3 regions of the Glutamicibacter sp. NPDC087661 genome follow, and region 3 is predicted to be linked to each of the others. Evidence: riboswitches for the same ligand, from Rfam matches in the RefSeq annotation. Region 3 holds a riboswitch; each other region holds the start of a gene.
What was found. A riboswitch is a leader RNA that binds a small molecule or an ion and turns the genes downstream of it on or off. The one in region 3 is predicted to bind thiamine pyrophosphate.
Positions count from the first base shown of each region.

Region 1: it holds a riboswitch for thiamine pyrophosphate, as region 3 does, so the genes downstream of both, thiC (phosphomethylpyrimidine synthase ThiC) here and thiM (hydroxyethylthiazole kinase) in region 3, are expected to answer to the same signal.
Region 2: it holds a riboswitch for thiamine pyrophosphate, as region 3 does, so the genes downstream of both, thiO (glycine oxidase ThiO) here and thiM (hydroxyethylthiazole kinase) in region 3, are expected to answer to the same signal.

Region 1 covers NZ_JBIUWE010000001.1:265,320-272,540, forward strand. Annotated here, with positions in the region: gene ACIOTN_RS01250 (DEAD/DEAH box helicase) at 1-515, shown strand, start outside; gene thiC (phosphomethylpyrimidine synthase ThiC) at 608-2,350, opposite strand; TPP riboswitch at 2,347-2,454, opposite strand; tRNA gene ACIOTN_RS01260 (tRNA-Thr) at 2,728-2,799, opposite strand; tRNA gene ACIOTN_RS01265 (tRNA-Thr) at 3,333-3,404, shown strand; tRNA gene ACIOTN_RS01270 (tRNA-Met) at 3,452-3,528, shown strand; gene ACIOTN_RS01275 (GTP pyrophosphokinase family protein) at 3,611-4,387, opposite strand; gene ACIOTN_RS01280 (DUF2797 domain-containing protein) at 4,629-5,570, shown strand; gene ACIOTN_RS01285 (hypothetical protein) at 5,658-5,933, shown strand; gene ACIOTN_RS01290 (MaoC family dehydratase N-terminal domain-containing protein) at 6,035-6,481, shown strand; gene ACIOTN_RS01295 (MaoC family dehydratase) at 6,484-6,900, shown strand; gene ACIOTN_RS01300 (MFS transporter) at 6,903-7,221, shown strand, end outside.
Region 2 covers NZ_JBIUWE010000001.1:447,258-454,478, forward strand. Annotated here, with positions in the region: gene ACIOTN_RS02170 (GNAT family N-acetyltransferase) at 117-551, shown strand; gene ACIOTN_RS02175 (OsmC family protein) at 583-1,014, shown strand; gene ACIOTN_RS02180 (mechanosensitive ion channel) at 1,309-2,529, shown strand; gene ACIOTN_RS02185 (GNAT family N-acetyltransferase) at 2,613-3,572, opposite strand; TPP riboswitch at 3,652-3,756, shown strand; gene thiO (glycine oxidase ThiO) at 3,754-4,851, shown strand; gene thiS (sulfur carrier protein ThiS) at 4,878-5,123, shown strand; gene ACIOTN_RS02200 (thiazole synthase) at 5,126-5,947, shown strand; gene moeB (molybdopterin-synthase adenylyltransferase MoeB) at 5,944-7,089, shown strand; gene ACIOTN_RS02210 (GNAT family N-acetyltransferase) at 7,157-7,221, shown strand, end outside.
Region 3 covers NZ_JBIUWE010000004.1:30,683-37,903, forward strand. Annotated here, with positions in the region: gene ACIOTN_RS11585 (hypothetical protein) at 1-115, opposite strand, end outside; gene ACIOTN_RS11590 (hypothetical protein) at 102-1,439, shown strand; gene ACIOTN_RS11595 (GntR family transcriptional regulator) at 1,436-1,804, shown strand; TPP riboswitch at 1,839-1,933, shown strand; gene thiM (hydroxyethylthiazole kinase) at 1,923-2,717, shown strand; gene thiE (thiamine phosphate synthase) at 2,710-3,351, shown strand; gene thiD (bifunctional hydroxymethylpyrimidine kinase/phosphomethylpyrimidine kinase) at 3,348-4,772, shown strand; gene ACIOTN_RS11615 (uracil-xanthine permease family protein) at 4,800-6,083, shown strand; gene ACIOTN_RS11620 (sugar porter family MFS transporter) at 6,299-7,221, shown strand, end outside.

The DNA of each region.
Region 1 (7,221 bases), on a different contig from region 3:
GCCCAGAGCGCGGCGAGCGTGGCGACCGCGGTGACCGTGGCGATCGCGGTCCACGTGCCCGCAAGACCGCTGCCGAGGGCAACGCCATGTACCGTCTGGCCGTTGGCCGCCGCAACCGCGTGCAGCCGGGCTCGATCGTTGGCGCACTGGCCAACGAGGGTGGCTTCGATTCTTCGGAAATCGGCGGCATCGAGATCCGTTCGGACCACACCCTGGTCGAGTTGCCAGCAGAGCTGAGCAAGGACCAGTGGCGTGCACTGTCCAAGACCCGCATCGGCGGCGAGGCCATCGAGCTTGAGCTCGACAATGGCCGCAGCCCACGTCGCGACGACGAAGGCGACCGCGGTGGCTTCCGTGGCGGCCGTGGTGGCGGCTTCGGCGGCGGACGCAGCGGCGGACGTGGCGGTTTCGGTGGCGGACGCAGTGGCGGACGTGGCGGTTTCGGTGGCGGCGGACGCGGCGGCAAGGATCGCTTCAGCGATTCGGGCCGTAGCGGTGGACGTCGCGACTACTAAGCCAGTCGCACGCAGCTGAACAGCATTGAATAACGCCCTTGGGGCAAGCCGAAAGCTTGCCCCAAGGGCGTTTTTCGTGCGCCGCAGGCTATTTACGGAGCAGGAGTTCCCACCGGGATCCCGTCCCCGAGATAGACCGTGCCGCCGCTTTCAAGGAACTGCCTGCTTTTCTGCGCCATCCCGGCCAATGCGGCCTGCGCCTCGGCCGAGCCGTACTCGTCGCGGATATCCTGGGAGATGCGCATGGAGCAGAACTTCGGCCCGCACATGGAGCAGAAGTGGGCGGTCTTGGCCGGCTCGGCCGGCAAGGTCTCATCATGGAATTCCTGTGCGGTGACCGGGTCAAGGGACAACGCGAACTGGTCATTCCAGCGGAATTCGAAGCGCGCCTTGCTCAGCGCATCATCCCGCGCTGTGGCACCCGGGTGGCCCTTGGCCAGATCGGCGGCGTGCGCAGCGATCTTGTAGGTGATCACCCCGGTCTTCACATCATCCCGGTTGGGCAGTCCCAGATGCTCCTTGGGGGTGACGTAGCAGAGCATCGCGGTCCCGTACCGTGCGATCTCCGTGGCGCCAATGGCGCTGGTGATGTGGTCGTAGCCCGGGGCGATGTCGGTGACCAGCGGGCCCAGGGTATAGAACGGCGCCCCGTCGCACAGCTGCTGCTGGCGTTCCACATTCTCGCGCACCAGATGGAACGGGATATGCCCCGGGCCTTCGACCATCACCTGCACATCGTACTTCCAGGCGCGCTTGGTCAGCTCGGCCAGGGTGTCCAGCTCGGCGAACTGGGCGGCGTCGTTCGCATCTGCGATGGAGCCCGGGCGCAGCCCGTCGCCCAGCGAGAAGGCCACGTCGTACTGCGCGAAGATCTCGCACAGCTGATCGAAGTGGGTGTACAGGAAATTCTCCTGGTGGTGCGCCAAGCACCAGCCGGCCATGATGGACCCGCCACGCGAGACCATGCCGGTGACCCGGTTGGCGGTCAGCGGGATGTAGCGCAGCAGCACCCCGGCGTGGATGGTCATGTAGTCCACGCCCTGCTCGCACTGCTCAATGACGGTGTCGCGGAAGATCTCCCAGGTCAGTTCGTTGGCTTCGCCGTTGACCTTCTCCAACGCCTGGTAGATCGGCACGGTGCCGATGGGGACCGGGGAGTTGCGGATGATCCACTCGCGGGTGGTGTGGATGTCATCTCCGGTGGACAGGTCCATTACCGTGTCCGCGCCCCATTTGGCCGCCCACTGGAGCTTGGAGACTTCTTCTGCGATGGAGCTGGTCACCGCCGAGTTGCCGATATTCGCATTGATCTTGACCAGGAACGCCTTGCCGATGATCATCGGCTCGGATTCCGGGTGGTTGATGTTCGCCGGGATGATGGCTCGCCCGGCCGCGAGCTCGCTGCGCACCAGCTCGACATCGCATTCCTCGCGCAGGGCCACATAGCGCATTTCCGGGGTGATGATCCCGGCACGCGCATAGTGCATCTGCGTCACGCGGGCTCCGCCAACGGCCCGCAGTGGCGGGGCTGAGCGTCCGGCCCATTCCGCGCTGGCCGTGCCGCGGCGGACCGCTGAGCGTCCGTCGTCGTGCAGGTTGCGTTCGCGGCCTGCATAGGTTTCCACGTCCCCGCGTTCCAGGATCCACCGCTCGCGGAAGGGTTGCAGGCCTTGGGTGGGCTCGCTTCCCGGTCCGCTGGTGCGATATACCGCCAGCGGCTCGTTGGGCTGTCCATTGGGGGAGTCTGCCAATTGGATCTGCGTGACGGGAACAGAAATTCCCGCAGATTCACGGTAGGCAAGGGTGTGGGCAGGGTGCTGTTCAATTTGTTCCACTGGGGAAACTCACTTCCTTCGCCGGCATTACCCGGACAGGTTCAACGGTCGCGGACGGCGATAGCCCGATCTCAGCCCTTGCCAGGGCACCCGTGTGGTCGCGAACAACTTAGCACGCTTGCGAGGAGAAAACGCAAACCCAGTGGTCAGGGCCTGACATCAAGGAAGTGGGAAGGGCCGGCTGTGGCGGGCCAGGATGCTTTTCATTGGCCGGAGACTCTTGCCGGGGGCACCTGGAATCCGGGGCGCAAGACGCGGCCGATAGCCGGTGCTGCAGCTTGGGGTGCGCCTTGGGCCATGCTCGCAGTGGCTACACGGCATCTGCGGGATAAACGAAAAGAGAGGCAATCTGGAACCAGATTGCCTCTCTTATTTCGAGCCCCCTGCCGGAATCGATCCGGCGACCTCGTTCTTACCAAGAACGCGCTCTACCACTGAGCTAAGGGGGCAACAGGTAAATACTTTACACAGGTTTTTGAGGTTTGCAAAATCCGTCGGGAATTTGTTGCTGAGGTCACAATATTCCTACTCAAGACCGGAATGGGCGGCAAGGAGCTGTTGCCTTCCTGGCGGTTTCCAGCACCCCGGTTCACGGCCCGGGATCCAGCTGCCGGGCACCGGAGCCGTGCCTGGGCGCCTAGGTGGATCGGGTGTTGCCCAAGTGCCGCTCGGTCAGGGGTTCTGGAGTGGGAAAGGGTGTCAGCGTTCCGAAGTTCCAAGCGGGGTAATTCGATGCTTGGCCACCGGGGATGATCCGCGGGATTCTATCCTGCGCGTCATGGCAAATCCGCGATTGACCGCGAGGAGCACTCTCGTGAGCATCGTCACCAGGGCACTTTTTGTCCCACCCTTCGTCCCCGGGGTAGCGAGTAAGAGGATAAATAGTCATTGACTAGTGGTTTTACAGAATTCTCCTGGTCTTTTCCGGGGTGATCCGCCGATTTTTCTTTGCCGGGAAATCCGTGTAGAGTATTTACTCGTTGCCCCCTTAGCTCAGTGGTAGAGCGCGTTCTTGGTAAGAACGAGGTCGCCGGATCGATTCCGGCAGGGGGCTCTGAGTGAGAAGCATTCTTGGCTTCTACTGGATTGCTTCTCACTTGTGGCGGCGTAGCTCAGCTGGTTAGAGCGCACGACTCATAATCGTGAGGTCCCGGGATCGAGTCCCGGCGCCGCTACCAAATCAAAGATCCTCGGCCTCGGCCGAGGATCTTTTTTGGTTTCCGGCCCCGAAGCAGCATTGTCCTTCGAGGGCATGAACGGCTAGTGATCCAAGTCCTTCTCCTGGTTCCCGTCCTTGGCTTGCTGAGCCAGCGACAGCAGCCCCTGGATCGCTGTCGTATCGAAATCCGCCTCTTGGCTCGGTGCCTGATTGGCATCATGGCCGTGGACTTCGGTATGCAAGCGCTGCATCTGCATGTCGAGTTTCGTCGCCATGGCCGCCGCGTCGGCAAGCTCTTGCACTAGATGTTCTGGAACTTCGCCCTCGTACTTGTAGAAGATCTTATGTTCCAGGCTTGCCCAGAAATCCTGGGCAATGGTACGGATCTGCAGCTCCACCACGACATCGACCGGGCCATCGGATAAGTAGACCGGGATCTGCACGATCGCATGGACACTTTTATAGCCGTTGGGCTTCGGGTTCTTGATGTAGTCCTTGATTTGGAGGACCTTCAGGTCATTCTGCGAGGTTAGCGTGTTCAGAACCTTGTAGATGTCCTTGACGAAACTGCAGGTAATGCGCACGCCGGCAATGTCGCTGATGTTCTCGCGAATGGCAGGCAGGGACGGGGAGATGTTCCGGCGGGAGACCTTGCGCATGATGCTCTCCGGAGTTTTCACCCGGGAAGTGACGTGCTCAATTGGATTGTAATTGTGCAAATACAAGAACTCTTCACGCAAGATCGAGACCTTGGTCAGCACCTCGTCCACCGCAAACTGGTACTCCATCATGAAACGCTGGAAATCATGGCGGAAAGCCTGCGTCAATCGCTGCAGCTCGGCCGGCGAAGGGGCGGTCTCGGCAGCTGCGATGGCCACTGCACGAGTCTTGTCATCAAATGGGACAGAAATCCTGGATCACCTCAGCAGATTATGGCCCGGCCCGCGGTACGGTTCCGGTGCAGTTCCAGCCTAAGGGCTTCTCCTAGGAATTAGGCCAGAACGAATCGGGAATTCGTCCAGCAAACTTTCGGGCTGCAGGCGCCGGCCAACCTGCCTTGCAGGAGCTAGCCATGTCCGGTGAACTATCGTTGAAGAGGTAACTTCGAGGAAGGCATCGATGGAATTCGCCAGCGACCACCGGCAGCTCTGCCACGGCATCAGCTTCTCAGAGCATGAACGCGCCCCCATGCTCCGGCTTAGGCAAGCGGAAAAATGGAGCACCGAATATCTGGAAGCCAACCGTTCCCTAAGCTTGCGCATCGGCGAACTGAAATTCTGCCTGGGCTACATCACGATGAACAGCGATGGCTCTCGCAACACCTTGCCTTGCCCGAAGAACAAAGCGCTGCGTACCGGAACCCAGTGCGAACGCTGCCGCCGGCTGGATCATTCGAAGTTCATGCATCATTTCCACAAGACCGGCGAAGCCCCGGAAGGCATGCGCAAGTACCTGGAGCAGCCGCACTTCTTGTATGTCGCAAGCTTCGCCCATGGGGCGACCAAAGTCGGTACCACCTCAACCCAGAGCAAATGGACTCGCTTGGCGCAGCAGGGAGCGGTCATTGCCCGCTATATTGCCCGCGCCGCTGATGGAGCCGCTATTCGAGTGCTCGAAGACCTTGTCACTGAACACGTGGGCCTGAGCCAGCAAGTCCGGCAGAAGTCCAAGATCAAGGGACTGGCCAGCTGGGAACTGGACTACGCCCAGCTGGACCAGATCAACTCCGAAGCGGCAAGCCGGGCCCGGTCCTTCCTTGGCGCCCAGCGGGGCTTGGAAACCTACGGCGTGCAGCTGCGCGACGAGCTGTGGGAACAACCGGCCTTTGCCCGCCCGGTAGTAGACGCCTGGGATACCCATGCGCTGCATGCCTGGAATACCGCGCTGGGCGGGAACACCGTGAATCTGCGCATCCGCGGCGTGCTGGGGCAAAGCATCCTCGCAGACAGCGGCGAAGGCACCACCGTGCGCCTGCTGGATGCCGCCGAGTTGAAGACCCGCGAGGTCGCCATCGTGGAGAACTGCGCAGATTTCAGGGAAGAGCAATCCGCCCTGTTCTGAATCAGGCCCAGCGTTGTCGGGGGAGTCACGGGGAAATGCCCCGGCCACAATGAGCGGACACAGCCGGAGCTGAACTAGACTTGAACCATGACCAACACTCCTTGGGAATCAGCCTCACCACGCTATAAGAAGCTCGTCTTCGCTGCCATGGGCATCATGGGCGCAGGCATCATCTTGGCCATCATCGGCGCCAACATTCCATCGCTGCCAACGGTCTACACAGCAATCGGCATCATGGTCATCGGCATGCTCTGCCACATCGCCGGACTGGTTGTCCGCGCCAGGGATGCGCGCCAGTGGCGCATTGCCAATGGCCTGGCGGCCCCTCGAGCCAAGAAGCGCCCGGCGGACGGGCAGGACTAGGGCTCCGCAAGAATTCCACCGTGTGACCGCTTGGCTGCGCCCGGGTCCCGTATCCGGCGGCAGCCTCGCCTGGCCACTTCCAACAACGTTCAGGAGAATCCATGGGCATCAACCCCGACCTGGTAGGGCGCATCTACCCTGCCGGCGAGTCCTACCAGGTAGGCCGCGAAAAGATCCGCGAATTCGCCAAGGCCACCAAGGCCGCCAACCAGGCGCACTACGATGTGCAGGCCGCTCGCGAGCTGGGCTATAGCGATGTCGTTGCCCCTCCGACCTTCGCGATCATCATCGCCCAGCGCGCTGACGCGCAGCTGATTGCCGACCCGGCCAGTGGCATCGACTTCTCCCGCGTGGTGCACGCCGACCAGCGCTTCACCCATCACCGTCCAATCGTTGCCGGCGATGAACTGCTTGCCGAGCTCTACGTGGACCAGGTCCGTGAAATGGGTGCCGGTGCCATGATCACCACCCGCGCGGAAATAACCACCGTGGCTGGCGAGAAGATCGCAACCACCGTTTCATCGCTACTGGTACGAGCTGAGGACTAAGCATGATTGAATTCGAAAGCCTCGAAAAGGGCCAGGTCATTGGATCGCACACGGTGCAGGTCAACCGCGCGGACCTCGTCCGCTATGCAGGTGCCTCGGGCGACTTCAACCCGATTCACTGGAATGAGCGCTTCGCCAAGGAAGTGGAACTGCCATCGGTGATTGCCCACGGCATGTTCACCATGGGATCGGTCATCGACCTGGTCTCCCAGTGGGTCGGCAACCCGGGGGCCATCATCGACTACCAGACCCGCTTCACCAAGCCGGTAGTCGTCGAAGATCCCGAAGGTACCACCATTTCGGTGGAGGGCAAGGTCGGTGCCTTGGACTCCGAAGCCCGCACCGCCCGCATCGATCTGGCAGTCTCGGCCCATGACAGCAAGGTACTGCTCAAGTGCCAAGCCGTGGTGCAGCTCTAGGCATGCAACTTCCCGGTGAAGCGCAGAGGCCTGTAACCCAGTGGCGCAACGCGCTGATGGCCGCCTACCTGGCCAGCGGCCTGCTGATCTCGGCCCTGGTTTCGCGCTTGCCCGCAGTGCGTGATGCCCTGCAGCTGGACCACGCCAGCGTTGGACTGCTGCTGCTGTGCATGAGTGCAGGATCCTTCCTGTCCGTCTCGGTCTCAGGACAACTGGTTCTGCGCCTTGGGGCCACCCGCGTCATGCGCATCGCCGCGACAATAGCCGGCTGTTCACTCATTCTTGTAGGCGTGGGCGCAGGAATCTTTGGCAGCGCCCTGA
Region 2 (7,221 bases), on a different contig from region 3:
GGAAAAACCGCATGCTGGTGTGCCGCAACGATCCATGAAAACTTGAGGAATCGCTGGCACCCGGCTACATTTCGAATCAGCAAGTACGGATTCGCTTGAGCATGAAGGAATATGGCATGGAAGAGACTCTCCTGCTGCGCGAGCTGTCGAGCGTGGATGAAGTGCCTGACCTGCTCGACATTTGGCGCAGTTCGGTGGAACGCCGGGGAGACTTCCTCTCGGCTGCTGATATTGATGCGGTGGCCGTCGCCCTGGAAGCTGTCTATAGCCAATCGGTCTCAGTCAGGATTGCCCAGCATGGTCGACGCATTGTTGGCTTTGCGGCATGGAGCAGTACACGCATCGAACTGCTCTGGGTGAGGCACACTGATCGCCAGAAGGGTGTGGGCCGCATCCTGCTGGATGAAATCATCGCCAGCATTCCCGGGATCAGCGTTCATCTCGATTGCCAGCGCCAGCCTGCCATTGCGTTCTTTGGCGACTGCGGATTCGTGCCTGTGCCCGGGGAATCTGCATCGTCGCCGCAACGAGTCGTATTGCGCCACGTGTAGTCTTCAGCCTGGATCGTGGCACGATAGTTTCATGAGTGAAAATAGCCGTGAGATCCGTGAAGTCAGCATCGAACGCGTCGAGGCACGCAAGTACAGGGCCACTAGCCTCGAATCGGGAGCCAGCCTAGAATTCGGCCAGGGCGAAGGATTGCTAACCCCGGTGGAGTTGCTGCTTGCTGCCATCGCAGGATGTTCCGCAATTGATGTTGATGTGGCGACCACCAGGAGAAGCGAGCCTGAGAAATTCGAAGTCAAAGCGGGCGGCTACAAGGTCTCTGAGAACTCGGCGAGCCGGATGGAGGACATCCATCTTGGTTTCGATTTGAAGTTCCCCGATACCGAGGAAGGCCGCAAGGCAGCCAGCATGGTGGAGCGCATCGTCAAGCTTTCGCATGACAAATACTGCACCGTCTCCCGCACCGTTGAACTGGGCGCTTCCGTGCGGAGCGAAGTCATCAACTAGGTAGCGGGACTTCCGGCAATTCCCGGATTATTAAAGGTCAATGGCTGAATCCGCAATAGCTTCCATGGCAATTCACGGGTTTGGACGCAACCGCGAACTTTCTAACATTGCGTGGATCAGTTGTCGGCAAGGTCTTATTATTCGGAATTCGTTGAATACATCGGGATATAGTCAGCTTTTCGCAATTCGAGCTGTGAAAGTCCAATGATTCAAGCTGGGAGCATGGGTCTTTGCCCTAGTCAGCGGAGAACCTTCATCGTAGGGTCGGACTGTCCCTACGTTGAAGGAGCAGCAATGCAGTCTGAGAACGTTTTAGGCAATATCGACTGGGCGTCGATGCTACAAAAGGTTGGCATCGCGCTAATCATCCTCATCATTACGTGGCTAGTTGCACGCATAATTCGTTGGGCTGCCGCCAAACTGGTGAACAGGGTGAAGTTCCTGCAAAAGCAGGGCAATGACGGAGAACAAATAGGCCAATCCCTGGGCAAGGTCGCGGGGTTGATTGTCTGGCTCTTCGGCCTCGTGGCAATCCTGCAGGTCTTCGCTCTATCCGAAGTGCTATCGCCGGTGCAGGGCATGCTCGGCGGCGTCATGGCCTTCATCCCCAACCTCATCGGTGCGGGCTTCATCTTCTTCATTGGCTACGTCATCGCGAATATCGTTCGCCAGCTGCTGAGGACCGGTTTGGGAACTGTCGATTTTAGCGGACTGGTCCGCAAGGTCACCCCAGGCAACGAACCAGTAGATGAAGTTCAGTCTCGCGAATCCCAAGCGAAGATCGTTGACATCATTGCCAACATCGTCTTCGCCTTGATCCTGCTAGTCGTCGCAATATCAGCCCTGCAGGTTCTGGGCATCGCGGCAATTTCGGTACCTGCCCAGCAGATGCTGCAGCTGGTCTTCACCGCAATCCCGCAGGTCATCATGGCCTTGGCGCTCTTGGCCGTGGGTATCCTGATTGCCAAGTTCGTCGGGCAGCTACTTGAATCCACCCTCCACGGCGTGGGTACCGACACTGTTGTTGCCCAGTGGGGCGTAGTTCCCGAGGGCAAGAGCGCTTCGGGAATCATCGCTGGCATCGTCAAGATTGCTATCGTGCTGTTCTTCGGTGTGATGGCGGCCCAGATGCTGAACTTCCCAGCGATCACCAATATCCTCAATGAGATCCTGGCCTTGGGCGGCAAGATCCTCTTCGGCGCAGCAATTATCGCCGCAGGTTTCGTCATCGCCAATGTGATTGGCCGCTTCTTGGGTGACACTACTGCTTCGAAGATCATCCGCTACACGGCAATTGCGCTGTTCGTGGCGATGGGCCTGAAGTACATGGGTATCGCCGATTCGATCATCAACATGGCCTTCGGCGCAATCGTCATTGGCGCAGCATTGGCAGCGGCTCTGGCCTTTGGCCTCGGCGGTCGTGATGCTGCGGCCCGCACGCTGAAAAAGATGGAGGCCCAACAGGCCACCAATGGCCCGGACTCGACGCCACCGGCATCGAACCCAGGCATCTAACCACGCATCACAAAACCTGAGGGACAGATAAGAAGTCGTGGAATCCAAAACCGGATTCCGCGACTTTTTTGATGCCCGCCAAGCTACTGCTGCGTGCCCCACGGCAAGGGCATGACCGCAGAGCCGCCATCGGTACGCAACCGCGCGTAGGTGTGCACATCGATGCGTTCTCCGGCAACCAGGAATTTGCCCCGCTCGACACCTTCGTGCAGGAAGCCGTTGCTTTCTGCCACATGCTTCGACCCGGGATTATTTGCCCGCAAGCCCAGCTCCAAGCGGTACAGTCCCAGCTCGTCGAACAGGTAATCCACCAAGGTTGCCACGGCGCGGGTGGCCAGCGACCGGCCCCGGTAATTCTGGTTCATCCAATACCAAATCCACGCGTTCCGATTGGCCGGGTCGACCGTACCGCACACCAGTCCCACCAGCCGATCCCGATATGCGACGGCCATCGCCTGCTGGCGTTCCCCGGCCTCCAGCAGTGCGCGCACATACGACTCAGCCTTTTGCGGGGAATCCGCGTCGCCTTGGCGCAACATGTCGGGGTTCGAGGAGAATGCCTCGAAGACCGCTTCGGCATCCGAAAGGCGCAGCCGGCGCACCGAGAATTCACCGTCGGCATGCACGGTTTCCTTCGGTCCTGCAGATGGCTGCGGATGAGCGGCGGCCGTGCCCTGGTGGAAGAGCTGCTGCCAGCGGCCCTGCTCATGGATCCACAGTGAACTGCGTTCGCTGGGGGAACCGGAGAGCAGCTTCCAGCGCAGCAGCACCAGCTGGTCTGAAAGCTGGAGAGCCACCGGGCTTTCGACTTTCAACGCCCCGGCATCCCGTGCCGGCTCCTGGGCCAGCTGGGCAATGATGGCCTCGCGATCATAGACTCGCCCGCTGGCTCCCACCTCGGCGAACCGAGGATGCAAGCGCCGCTGCAATTGCTCCTGGCTATGGCGTTGGCTGGATTCCAAGAGTTCTTGCTCCAACGAGATGATGGTGCTGGATAGCGCAGAACCTTGGGAAAGCACGATAGGGAAGTCATGGAATGCCATGTCAGCAAGTACATCACAGAAGATGACGGAACTGCGTTCAGTGAAGTTCGACTTTATGAGCTGCATCATGCTTATAATCGCTGTAATCCGCGGGAGCCTGAATCGACCAGGCTGAGAGGGCACCGAGCCGACCGCTACACCTGATGCGGGTCATGCCGCCGTAGGAAGGAAGCGTGCCCTTGTGCATGTCAACATTGTTGGCGCCGGGATAATCGGCCTGGCCGTCGCGTTCGAGCTGGAATCACGCGCACACACCGTCACCCTCATCGATCCGGCACCCGGCCAAGGTGCAAGCTACGCGGCAGCAGGAATGCTGGCCCCGGTAGCTGAAACGGTCTGGGGCAATGGCCCGTTGCACCAGCTGCTTGCCGCCTCGAATGCCGCCTATCCGCAGTTCATCGAGCGCATCGAATCGGCCACCGGGCAACGCCCGGACTACTTGCAGAACTCCACGCTCGTTGTCGCCGCAGAGCCTGCGGACCGCGAAGCCCTGCACGAGCTGGCCGAACTGCAGATATCCCTCGGCCTGTCAGCGCAGAAGCTGCTGCCCAGCCAAGCCCGCAAGCTCGAACCAGCCTTGGCCGCCAATATTGCCGGCGCGGTCCTGTGCCAAGATGACCACCAGGTCGACCCTCGATCCATCGTCAAGATCCTGTTGGAGCATCTGCGTCCGCACCTGGTCGAGGAACGGGCGCAGGCACTGGTGACCGACGGGAAGCGGACCACCGCTGTGCGGACCGCATCGGGCCGAATCCTCGAAGCGGAGCAGACCATCGTGGCCACCGGTCTTGGCACCCTCGATGGCTTGAACGAACTTCCGCTGCGCCCGGTCTACGGGGACATCCTCCGGATCCAGGGACCAGCAGGCCCGCCGCTCATCACCCGCACCATCCGCGGCATCGTGCACCGGGAACAGGTGTATCTGGTGCCGAGAAGGGACGGCAGCCTCGTCCTTGGCGCCAGCGTCCGTGAAGACCGGCAACAAGCGGTGAACATTGGCGCGATGCACCTGCTGCTGGACAACGCGAGAAAGCTGGTCCCCGGCATCAGCGACTGCACGCTGAACGAAGCAACGGCCCGGGCACGTCCCGCCACGCCAGATGACCGGCCGCTGCTTGGACGCCTTGATCCAGGGCTGCTGCTCTGCACCGGGTACTCCCGGCACGGCGTGCTGCTGGCTCCGCTGGGCGCAACGCTCACTGCGGATCTCGCCCACGGCCACCAATCCCACCCCTTGCACCAGGCTGTGGATCCCCACCGCTTTGCCAACGCAACCTAGACCGCTCACCGAACGGAGCAGCAACCATGACAAGCATCGGCATCAATTTCAATTCACGGCAACTGAACCTGGACGAAGGAACCACCCTTCGCGAATTCATCAGCACGCAAATCGGCAAGGAACTGGACGCCAACTCGGTGGCCGCTGACGGCAGCAAGCTCGGAGTTGCCGCCGCCGTCAATGGCGCTGTCGTTCCACGCAGCGCCTGGAATAGCTACCTGCTGGCCGAAGGGCACAGCATTGAACTCGTTACCGCGGCCCAGGGAGGCTAGGCATGGAAACGCGCAACATCACCGAGCTGGACATCCACAGCGACCCATTCCAGATCGCCGGACGCACCTTGTCCTCGCGCTTGATCCTCGGCACCGGGGGAGCGAGTTCGCTGACCACCCTGGAAAGCGCCCTGCAGGCCTCCGGAACGGAGCTGACCACCGTGGCCATCCGCCACTTTTCGGCGGCCGGCGCAGGCAACGTGTATGAACTGCTGCAGCGCAACAACGTGATTGCGCTGCCCAACACCGCTGGATGCTTCACCGCCCGCGATGCGATCCTCACCGCGCACCTGGCCCGTGAAGCTCTGGAAACCAATTGGATCAAGCTCGAAGTCATTGCCGATGAGCACACGCTGCTGCCGGACCCGCTGGAACTGCATGCGGCCACCGAGCAACTAGTGGCCGACGGGTTCCAGGTCTTCGCCTATACCAATGATGATCCGGCACTTGCCCAACGCCTGCAGGACGCCGGGGTTGCGGCAATCATGCCGGCCGGAGCGCCGATCGGCTCGGGCCTGGGGATCCTGAATCCGCACAATATTTCCACCATCGTCTCCCGCGCGCAGGTACCGGTGATCCTTGACGCCGGGGTGGGCACCGCCTCGGATGCGGCCCTGGCCATGGAGCTCGGCTGCGACGCGGTGCTGCTGGCCAGCGCGGTGACCCGGGCGCACAACGCGCCGCTCATGGCCAGGGCCATGAAGGATGCCGTGCGTGCCGGGCGCGCCGCGCGGCTCGCTGGCCGGATCCCGCGCCGCGATACCGCACTGGCCTCCTCGCCGGCCGAAGGCATGATGCGAACCCTGGTCGGTGACTTCTCGTGAGCCGGGAAGCCCTGGTAGCACCCGGCGCGCAGCTGGAACCGGAAGAGCTGGCGCGCTACTCCCGGCACTTGTCCCTGCCCGGGGTGGGAGAAGAAGGGCAACGCCGCATCGCCAACGCCAAGGTGCTGGTTATCGGAGCCGGGGGCCTGGGCAGTCCCATTGCCAGCTACCTGGTCGCTGCGGGAATCGGCACCCTCGGGGTCATCGACGATGACACCGTCGAGCTGTCCAATCTGCAACGACAAACCATGCACCGGCAACAGGATGCAGGGCGCCTGAAAGTGGATTCGGTGCGGCGGATGGCCCACGAGCAGAACCGGAACGTCCAGATCATCACCGTGGATGAAAAGCTGGATGAATCCAACGCCGTGGCACTTTTCAGTGAATATGACTTGGTCATCGACGGCAGCGACAACTTTGCCACGCGGTACCTGTCCAATGATGCCGCGGAAATCACCGGCACCCCGCTGGTGTGGGGAACCCTCTTCCAGTTCTCCGGGCAGGTGTCCGTCTTCGATCCGCGCACCGGCCCGATGCTGCGTGATCTTTTTCCGGAAATCCCCGACGCGGACTCCGTGCCCAGCTGCGCCGAAGGAGGAGTCTTCGGCGCACTGTGCGGCGTTATCGGTTCGGTGATGTGCGCCGAAGCCCTGAAGCTCATTACCGGAATCGGGACCACCCTGAGCGGCAAGCTCTGGCTCTATGATGCGCTGGAAGCCACTGTGCGGACCCTCGATTTCGCCAGGGATCCGCAACGTGAGCCGGTGACCGGGCTGGGGGAGTACCAGCCGGTTTCCTGCGCTGCCGAAGGGCATGTCCCGGAGCTCACAGTTCAGCAGCTAGCGGAGCTGGAAGCGGATGAACCGGTATTGCTGGTGGATGTGCGCGAATCCTGGGAACGCGACATCATAGCGATCCCGCACAGCCAGCACCTTCCGCTCGCGCAGCTCAAAGAACGGGGACTGGGAAAGCTCGCGCACAGCGCTTCGGCGGTCGTATTCGTGTGCAAAACCGGTGCCCGTTCGCAGCAGGCAGCGCGGATCACCATGTCAGGTCGGGATGCAGGCATTGCCGTCTACAGCCTCAGCGGCGGAACCGTGGAATGGGCCAGGCAAGTGCGGGGCCAGCAGGTGGCCTACTAGGGCTCAGGCGCATCTTTGGCGCGCAATTCACCGGTGGGAAGTGGAGGCGCTCTGGCATACTGGCGCTATGACGTTGGGAAAGACGCTGGAGATCCGTGAATTGGAAAGCCAGGACGAACAGCAGGCAATCGA
Region 3 (7,221 bases):
CACCAGCTATCGACCGGGCCCGATCCCACTCGTTCTGGTGCGCATTGATCGCATTCTTTGCTTCAACCTCATGGGATTTGTCCGAGACCTGGCGCGTTTCAATGACCGAGCCCAATTCAGGTTCGGCTCTCGCTGAAGCACTCACTCCGGGGATCTGGGTTCTTCTGGTTTACCTCATCGGCTTGTTCACTTGGCCCAAGGAACTCCAGCCAGTGCGCACCGCTTCATTAGAGGCCCGCAGCCTGACAACTCCATTTCCCAAGGCCCTAGGGGCTTTCGTTGGGCTTTTGCTGCTGATCGCGGTCGGCTCCCTGTGGCCGGCGTCCAAAGTCGAAGGGCTCGTTGGCGTTCCGGCCTCGGAATTCACGACCTTTGATTTTGACGGCATCTATTCATACACGTCGGAGGGTCCGTATGATGGGCGGTTGCCGGGCACACAGATGCTCCCGGTATTCATCGTGGCCCTGGCAGGGATCATCGTGGCCGCGGCTGTGATTACCGTAGTTATCCTGAAAAGACCTGCCTTGGCCGGCATCTCGGCCGAAGACAACCAAGCGTTGCGCACGGTCTGGCTCAACCGCTTGATGCGCAATATCGGCATCGTCTTGCTGGCCTTCACCGTGTCGGTGGTCAATTACTCGCAGGCTAATTCGCCGGATGGACAGTACGAGTTCGTTAGCTATGGCGCCCTTGCGGTCGCCCTCACGTTGCTCTTCTGGGGACCGCGCTCTACATTCTCAGCTCAATCCACCACCAGGGAACGGACCGCCTTCTCGCGTTTGCGTGATCAACTATTCACCTTGCAATACGTAACTGCAGCACTCACCTTGCTCAGCGTTGCAATCGGCTGGTCATTCTTGCCACTGGATGACGAGCTCCAGATGCCTACCAATGAGCGAACTACGTGGATCTTAATGATCTTTGCCGGTGCGGCTTTGAGCTATGCCGTTCTCAATGCGCTTTATCTCAGCTACGTCAGCACGGTGGCCCGGCAGGCGTCTGCAGCACCCAAGTACCACGCGCCCCTGCCCTTGTGGTCCTACATCGCCGCTGGCTTGCTGTTTGCCACCAGCACCTATTTTCTGCTCGATCCGCCGCTGGACTATTTGTGGGGCTTCGTGCCTCCAGGCAAGACAATGGTTGCAGGCTTGATCCTGCTGTTGCTGGCAACCCATCTTGGATTCGTCTGGTTCTCCCGCCGGGCAATTATTCCCTGGGCTGTCTCGTCGGCCGAAGAAATCTGGTACCGCAAGGTCCTGGAACTGCGTTCAATGCGTGTTAACACCAGTGCAGTGGTAGCCATGCTGCTCATTGGCTACGGATTCCCGGCCGGGCTGGGACTCTTTGCATTGCTCATCTTCGTTGTCCCAGCAGTCATTTTCCTAGAGCGCCCCGGTAGCGCCTTCGTGCGGGAACATCAGCCGGCAGCTACTTCATGAGCACGCAGATCAGTGTTGACCTCCAAGCAGCTACCCCGCCCTATGAGCAGATCCGCTCGCAGATTGCTTCACTGATCTCCTTGGGAGATCTGCCCTCGGGGAGCAAGCTGCCTACTGTGCGTGCGCTGGCCACGGACCTCGGCGTCGCTGCCGGTACAGTGGCGCGCGCCTACAAGGAGCTGGAAGCCGAAGAGCTGATCACCTCCCGGCGCCGTGCCGGCACAGTAGTCAACGAGCGGCCGCAGCCGGTGGATACCAGTGAAGATCTCCTGGCCGCCGTGGATCACCTCTGGGCGCTGGCGGCCGCGCAGAAGGTGGATGCGGCCACGCTCAAGGCCTTGGTGGCGCGGCGCGAGCGTAAGTAACTTGTCCTCGGAACCGGTTGTGCGTACGCTCTATGGCAGTGACACGGGGTGTCGGATCAACCGACTGAGATAAGACCCGTAGAACCTGATCTAGTTCACGCTAGCGGAGGGATGTCGCATGGCTTTGCATGCAGTTGCCCAAAAATACCGGCAACAATCACCTTTGGTTTTTTGCCTGACCAATACCGTCGTATCCAATTTCACCGCCAATGTCTTGCTGGCATCCGGGGCTTCCCCGGCCATGACGGATCTGCCCGGAGAGGCCGGCCCATTCGCGCAGGCAGCTTCAGCCGTATTGGTGAATTTGGGAACTCCAAGCACTGAACAGCTGACCGCCATGGAAGAAGCTGTGCAGTCGGCGAGCGCTGCAGGCACCCCCTGGGTCCTGGATCCAGTGGCAGTGGGAGCGCTTCCGGTGCGCACGGAGTTTGCCCGGCGCATTGTCCGGCAACGCCCGACCCTGATTCGCGGCAACGCCTCGGAAATCCTGGCCCTGGCCGGCCGGCAATCTGCTTCGCGCGGTGTCGATGCCTTGGATGAGGTTTCTGCCGCCTTGGCGGCGGGACGCGAACTGGCCACGGAACACGACTGCGTAGTGGCCATTTCCGGCCAGGCTGACGCCATCATCGACGCCACGCGTACCGTCTTGGTGCATACCAACGGAATTGGCTTGACCCGGATGACAGGTGGCGGCTGCGCCTTGGGCGCGGTCTGCGCCGGGATGGTTGCGGTCCACGATGACCCGTTCGAGGCCACCATCGCAGCCCACGGTTTCTATGGCCTGGCCGCGGAAAAGGCCCTGGCTGGCAGCTCCGGTCCGGGCAGCTTCGCAGTTGCCTTCCTTGATGCGCTGTCGGCTGCCGATCCCGGGGAACTGAAGACTTTGAAGTACGAGGAATTGAACCATGCATAATTACGGCGCTTATCTAGTAGCCAACACTGCCAGCTGCACCCCACGCAGCACCCTGGAAGTTATCGAGGGCGCCGTCGCCGGAGGGATCGGGTGGATCCAGCTGCGCGCCAAGGATGAAAGCGCCCGGGAATTCTTCGAGCTGGCCTGCGCGGCTGCCAAGCTCACCGAGGGCAAAGCCCAGTTGCTGATCAATGACCGCATTGACGTCTACCTCGCGGCACGGGCTGCTGGCGCAGCAGTGAACGGCATCCATATCGGGCAAAAAGATGTGCCGGTACAGTTGGCTCGCCAGATCATCGGCGAGGGCATCATCGGCTTGAGTGCTTCCAGCGATGAGCAATTGGCCCAGGCGAACAAGGACGCCTCGGTGATCGACTACCTCGGTGTAGGAGCCATCCGCGCCACTCCGACGAAAAAAGACCATCCTGCTCCCCTGGGGCTGGACGGCTTTGCGCGAGCCGCTGCCTTGGCCAAGCTGCCCTGCGTAGCGATCGGCGCAATTACCCAAGACGATGCCGCCGCGATCCGCGCCGGCGGCGGCGCAGGCCTGGCCGTGGTCCGCGCCATCTGCAATGCCGAAGATCCGCAACTTGCCAGCGCGCAGCTGGTCGCAGCCTGGGAGGCCTCGAAATGAACATCCTATCCATCGCAGGCTCCGATCCTTCCGGCGGCGCCGGAATCCAAGCGGATCTGAAGGCCATTGCCGCCAACGGCGGCTACGGAATGTGCGTGATCACCGCTTTGACTGCGCAAAACACCCATGGGGTATCCGGAGTTCAGGCGATCAGCGGCGATTTCGTCCTCGCGCAGCTCGAAGCCGTGAGTACAGATATCCGCATCGATGCGATCAAGATCGGGATGCTGGCCAACGCCGAGGTGATCCGCGCAGTCACCAGCTGGCTGGAAACTGTTGACGCCCCCGTCGTGCTGGACCCGGTCATGGTGGCGACCAGCGGGGATCGCCTGCTCGACGACGAATCGGCCCTTGATTCACTGCTGGATCGCGCCACGGTGATTACCCCGAACCTGCTGGAGCTGGCCAGCTTGCTGCGCGAGCCTGTGGCCCCTTCCTGGGACGAAGCCCTGCGCCAGGCCCAGCGGCTGGCTGCCAAGCACGGCACGCTGGTGCTGGCCAAGGGCGGGCACCTGGCCGGGGCGGATTGCCCCGATGCCCTGGTGTCGGCGGGCGGGGTGCAGCTGGAGCTGCACGGACCGCGCCATGCCACCAGGAACACCCACGGCACCGGCTGCACCCTTTCCAGCACTCTGGCTACCCGCTTCGCTGCCACTGGAGATTGGATCGCCGCGTTGGAGCAGTCCAAGTCCTACCTCTCCAAGGCCATCGCAGCGGCCGACCAATTGCAGGTGGGCAGCGGCCACGGCCCGGTCAACCACTTCATCGACTTCTTCGGCACGGCAGATCCCATGGGCGACTGGTGGCAGAAGATCCAGCCGATCCGCGAGGAAATCGACCAGCTGGATTTCATCACCCGGCTATCCGAGGGCACCTTGGACCGGGATGACTTCCACTACTACATCGCCCAGGATGCGCTGTATCTGCTGCGTTACGCCAAGGTGCTTTCGCTAGCCAGCTCGATGGCGCCGGATCTCGGTGCACAGCGTTTCTGGTCGCGTGGCGCCAACGGCATCCTCGATGGCGAGCTGCAGCTGCACGGCAGCTACCTGGATGAGTTCGCTGATACGCCCAGCGCCACCACGCTGAACTACACCAACCACCTGGCCGCCAGCCAGGAGAGCTACGGGGAGCTGATTGCCGCGATCCTGCCTTGCTACTGGCTGTACCAGGACATCGGCAAGCGGCTGGCGGCAGCCAACCATGCCGAGCATCCTTATCGGCAATGGCTGGAAACCTATGCATCCGAGGAATTCGATTCCGCCACCGAGCAGGCCATCGAAATGGTCCGCCAGGCGTTCGAGCAGGCAGATCCGCAGCTGCGGGCCCGCATGGAGGCCGCTTTCATCCGCTCCGCGGAACATGAGCGCTCTTTCTTCGCGCAGGCGCACGAGAACCGAGTAGACTTCTCTACGGCCTAAAACCCGCAGGGCCCGGGAAGAGGAATCATGAGTTGGAGCATTCACGGCAACGGCAGGACCATCACCCCAGGTGAGGTAGTTGCCCCGGATGAGCGGCTGCATTGGCCGCAGACCGTTTCCATCGGAGCCCAGCACATCCTGGCGATGTTCGGCGCCAGCATCCTGGTGCCAACCATCACCGGCTTCCCGGTCACCACGACCTTGCTGTTCACCGGCCTGGCCACCGTCATCTTCTTGCTGATGACCAGGAACAAGGTGCCCAGCTACCTCGGCTCGTCCTTTGCGATGATTGCCCCGGTCCTCTCGACCACCCAGTCGCACAGCATGTCCGGCGCGCTGGGCGGCATCGTGATGACCGGGGCCTTGCTGTTCGTTGTCGGGCTGATCGTGCAGAAGACCGGCACCGGCTGGATCCACGCCCTGATGCCGCCGGTGGTCATGGGCACCATCGTGGCGCTCATCGGCCTGAATTTGGCCAGCGCAACGCTGGTTCCCATGACCGAGTTCCCGCTGACCACTTTCCTCACGGTGATCTTTACCGTGGTCGCGACCGTTGCGTTCAAGGGCCTGCTGGGCCGGTTGTCGATCCTCATGGGACTTCTTTGCGGCTACCTTGTTGCGCTGGCCCAGGGGCAGGTGAGCTTCAAGGCGGTTGCTGCCGCAGAGTGGATCGGACTGCCAGAATTCCACACCCCGACCTTCCACTTCGACACTGCGCTGATGTTCCTGCCTGCGGTGTTCGTGCTGATCGCCGAGAACATCGGCCATGTGCGCACCGTGGGCGTGATGACCAATCGCGACCTGTCGAAGTTCAACGGCCGTGCGCTGATGGCCGATGGCGCTGCCAGCGTGCTCGCCGGTTTCGGCGGCGGTTCGGCCACGACCACCTATGCCGAGAACATCGGCGTGATGGCCGCTTCGCGCGTGTACTCGACCGCGGCCTATTGGATCGCTGCGATTGTGGCCGTGGCCCTGGCCTTCCTGCCGAAGTTCGGCGCATTGATCGGCACCATTCCAGAAGGCGTGATCGGCGGCTTGGGCATCGTGCTCTACGGCATGATCGGCATCGTCGGCGCGCGCCTGTGGATCGAGGCGAAGGTGGATTTCGGCAACCCGATCAACTTGATGACCGCCGGCACCGGCCTGATTATCGCCATTGCGGTGACCAAGGAAATCGCTTTCGGCCAGCTCCAGCTGGGCGGCATCGCCCTGGGCTCGATCGCCACCTTGGTGGTCTTCCACCTGATGAGTATCGTCGCCAAGATGCGCGGCAACGATTTGGCGGACTCGCAGAAGCCTGCGGATAGCTAGCAAATAAATTCCCCGCAGGCCGGCATCGCGATAACTCGCAATGCCGGCCTGCTTTTTTGCCAAGAATTCGGGAGCTGGCCAGTCATGAACCGGCGACGCGCACTGGGCCTCCCCCGGTCTTGAAGTAAGGACTCCTTCCAATTTGTGATCGATCTCCCATAAAAAATCGGGAAATCGGGATTCTGCGGCTCTCGAATCCGATAGCATGGCTCATTGTGACTGCGACTACATCAGACGGAAAACTCTCCGCGCGACTCATCTTCATCGCCCTCGGGGCGGCATTGGGTGGGTTCGTTTTCGGATATGACTCATCAATCGTTAACGGCACCGTGGACGCTGTCGAGCACGAATTCGGGCTCAACGCGGTAACCATCGGATTCACCGTTTCCTGCGCCCTGCTCGGCGCAGCACTGGGAGCTTGGATAGCGGGTGTGGTCTCCGAACGCGTGGGACGCGTGCGCACCATGCTCTTCGCCTCCATCCTCCTGGCAGCATCAGCCATCGGCTGCGGCCTGTGCTTCGGCGTAACCGACCTGATCATCTGGCGCATTGTCGGCGGCATCGGCGTGGGCTTCGCCTCGGTGATCGCCCCTGCCTACATTGCCGAGGTCTCCCCGGCCGCGCATCGCGGACGCCTGGGCACCATGCAGCAGATGGCCATCGTGCTGGGCATCTTCGTGGCCTTCCTGGTCAGCGCGCTGCTGGTCTTCGTCATGGGCTCGGCGGATGCCGTCGGCTTGTTCGGCCTGACGGCCTGGCGCTGGATGTACCTGTCGCTGCTGGTTCCAGCAGTGCTCTACGGCCTGCTCTCGCTGCGCCTGCCCGAATCTCCCCGCTACCTGGTCGAGCGCGGCCGCTTCGTTGAAGCAGCTACCGTGCTGACCCGCGATATGGGCATGAACGCCGGCACGGATACCGAAAAGAAGATCGAAGAGATCCGCTCCACCGTGCACATCGAGCGCCGCCAGGTCTTCAAGGACCTGCTGGGCCGCTTCGGCTTCCACCCGCTGGTGTGGGTCGGCATCCTGCTCTCGGTCTTCCAGCAGTTCGTCGGCATCAACGTGATCTTCTACTACTCCACGACGCTGTGGAAGTCCGTCGGCTTTGCCGAATCGGATTCCTTCACGATTTCGCTGAT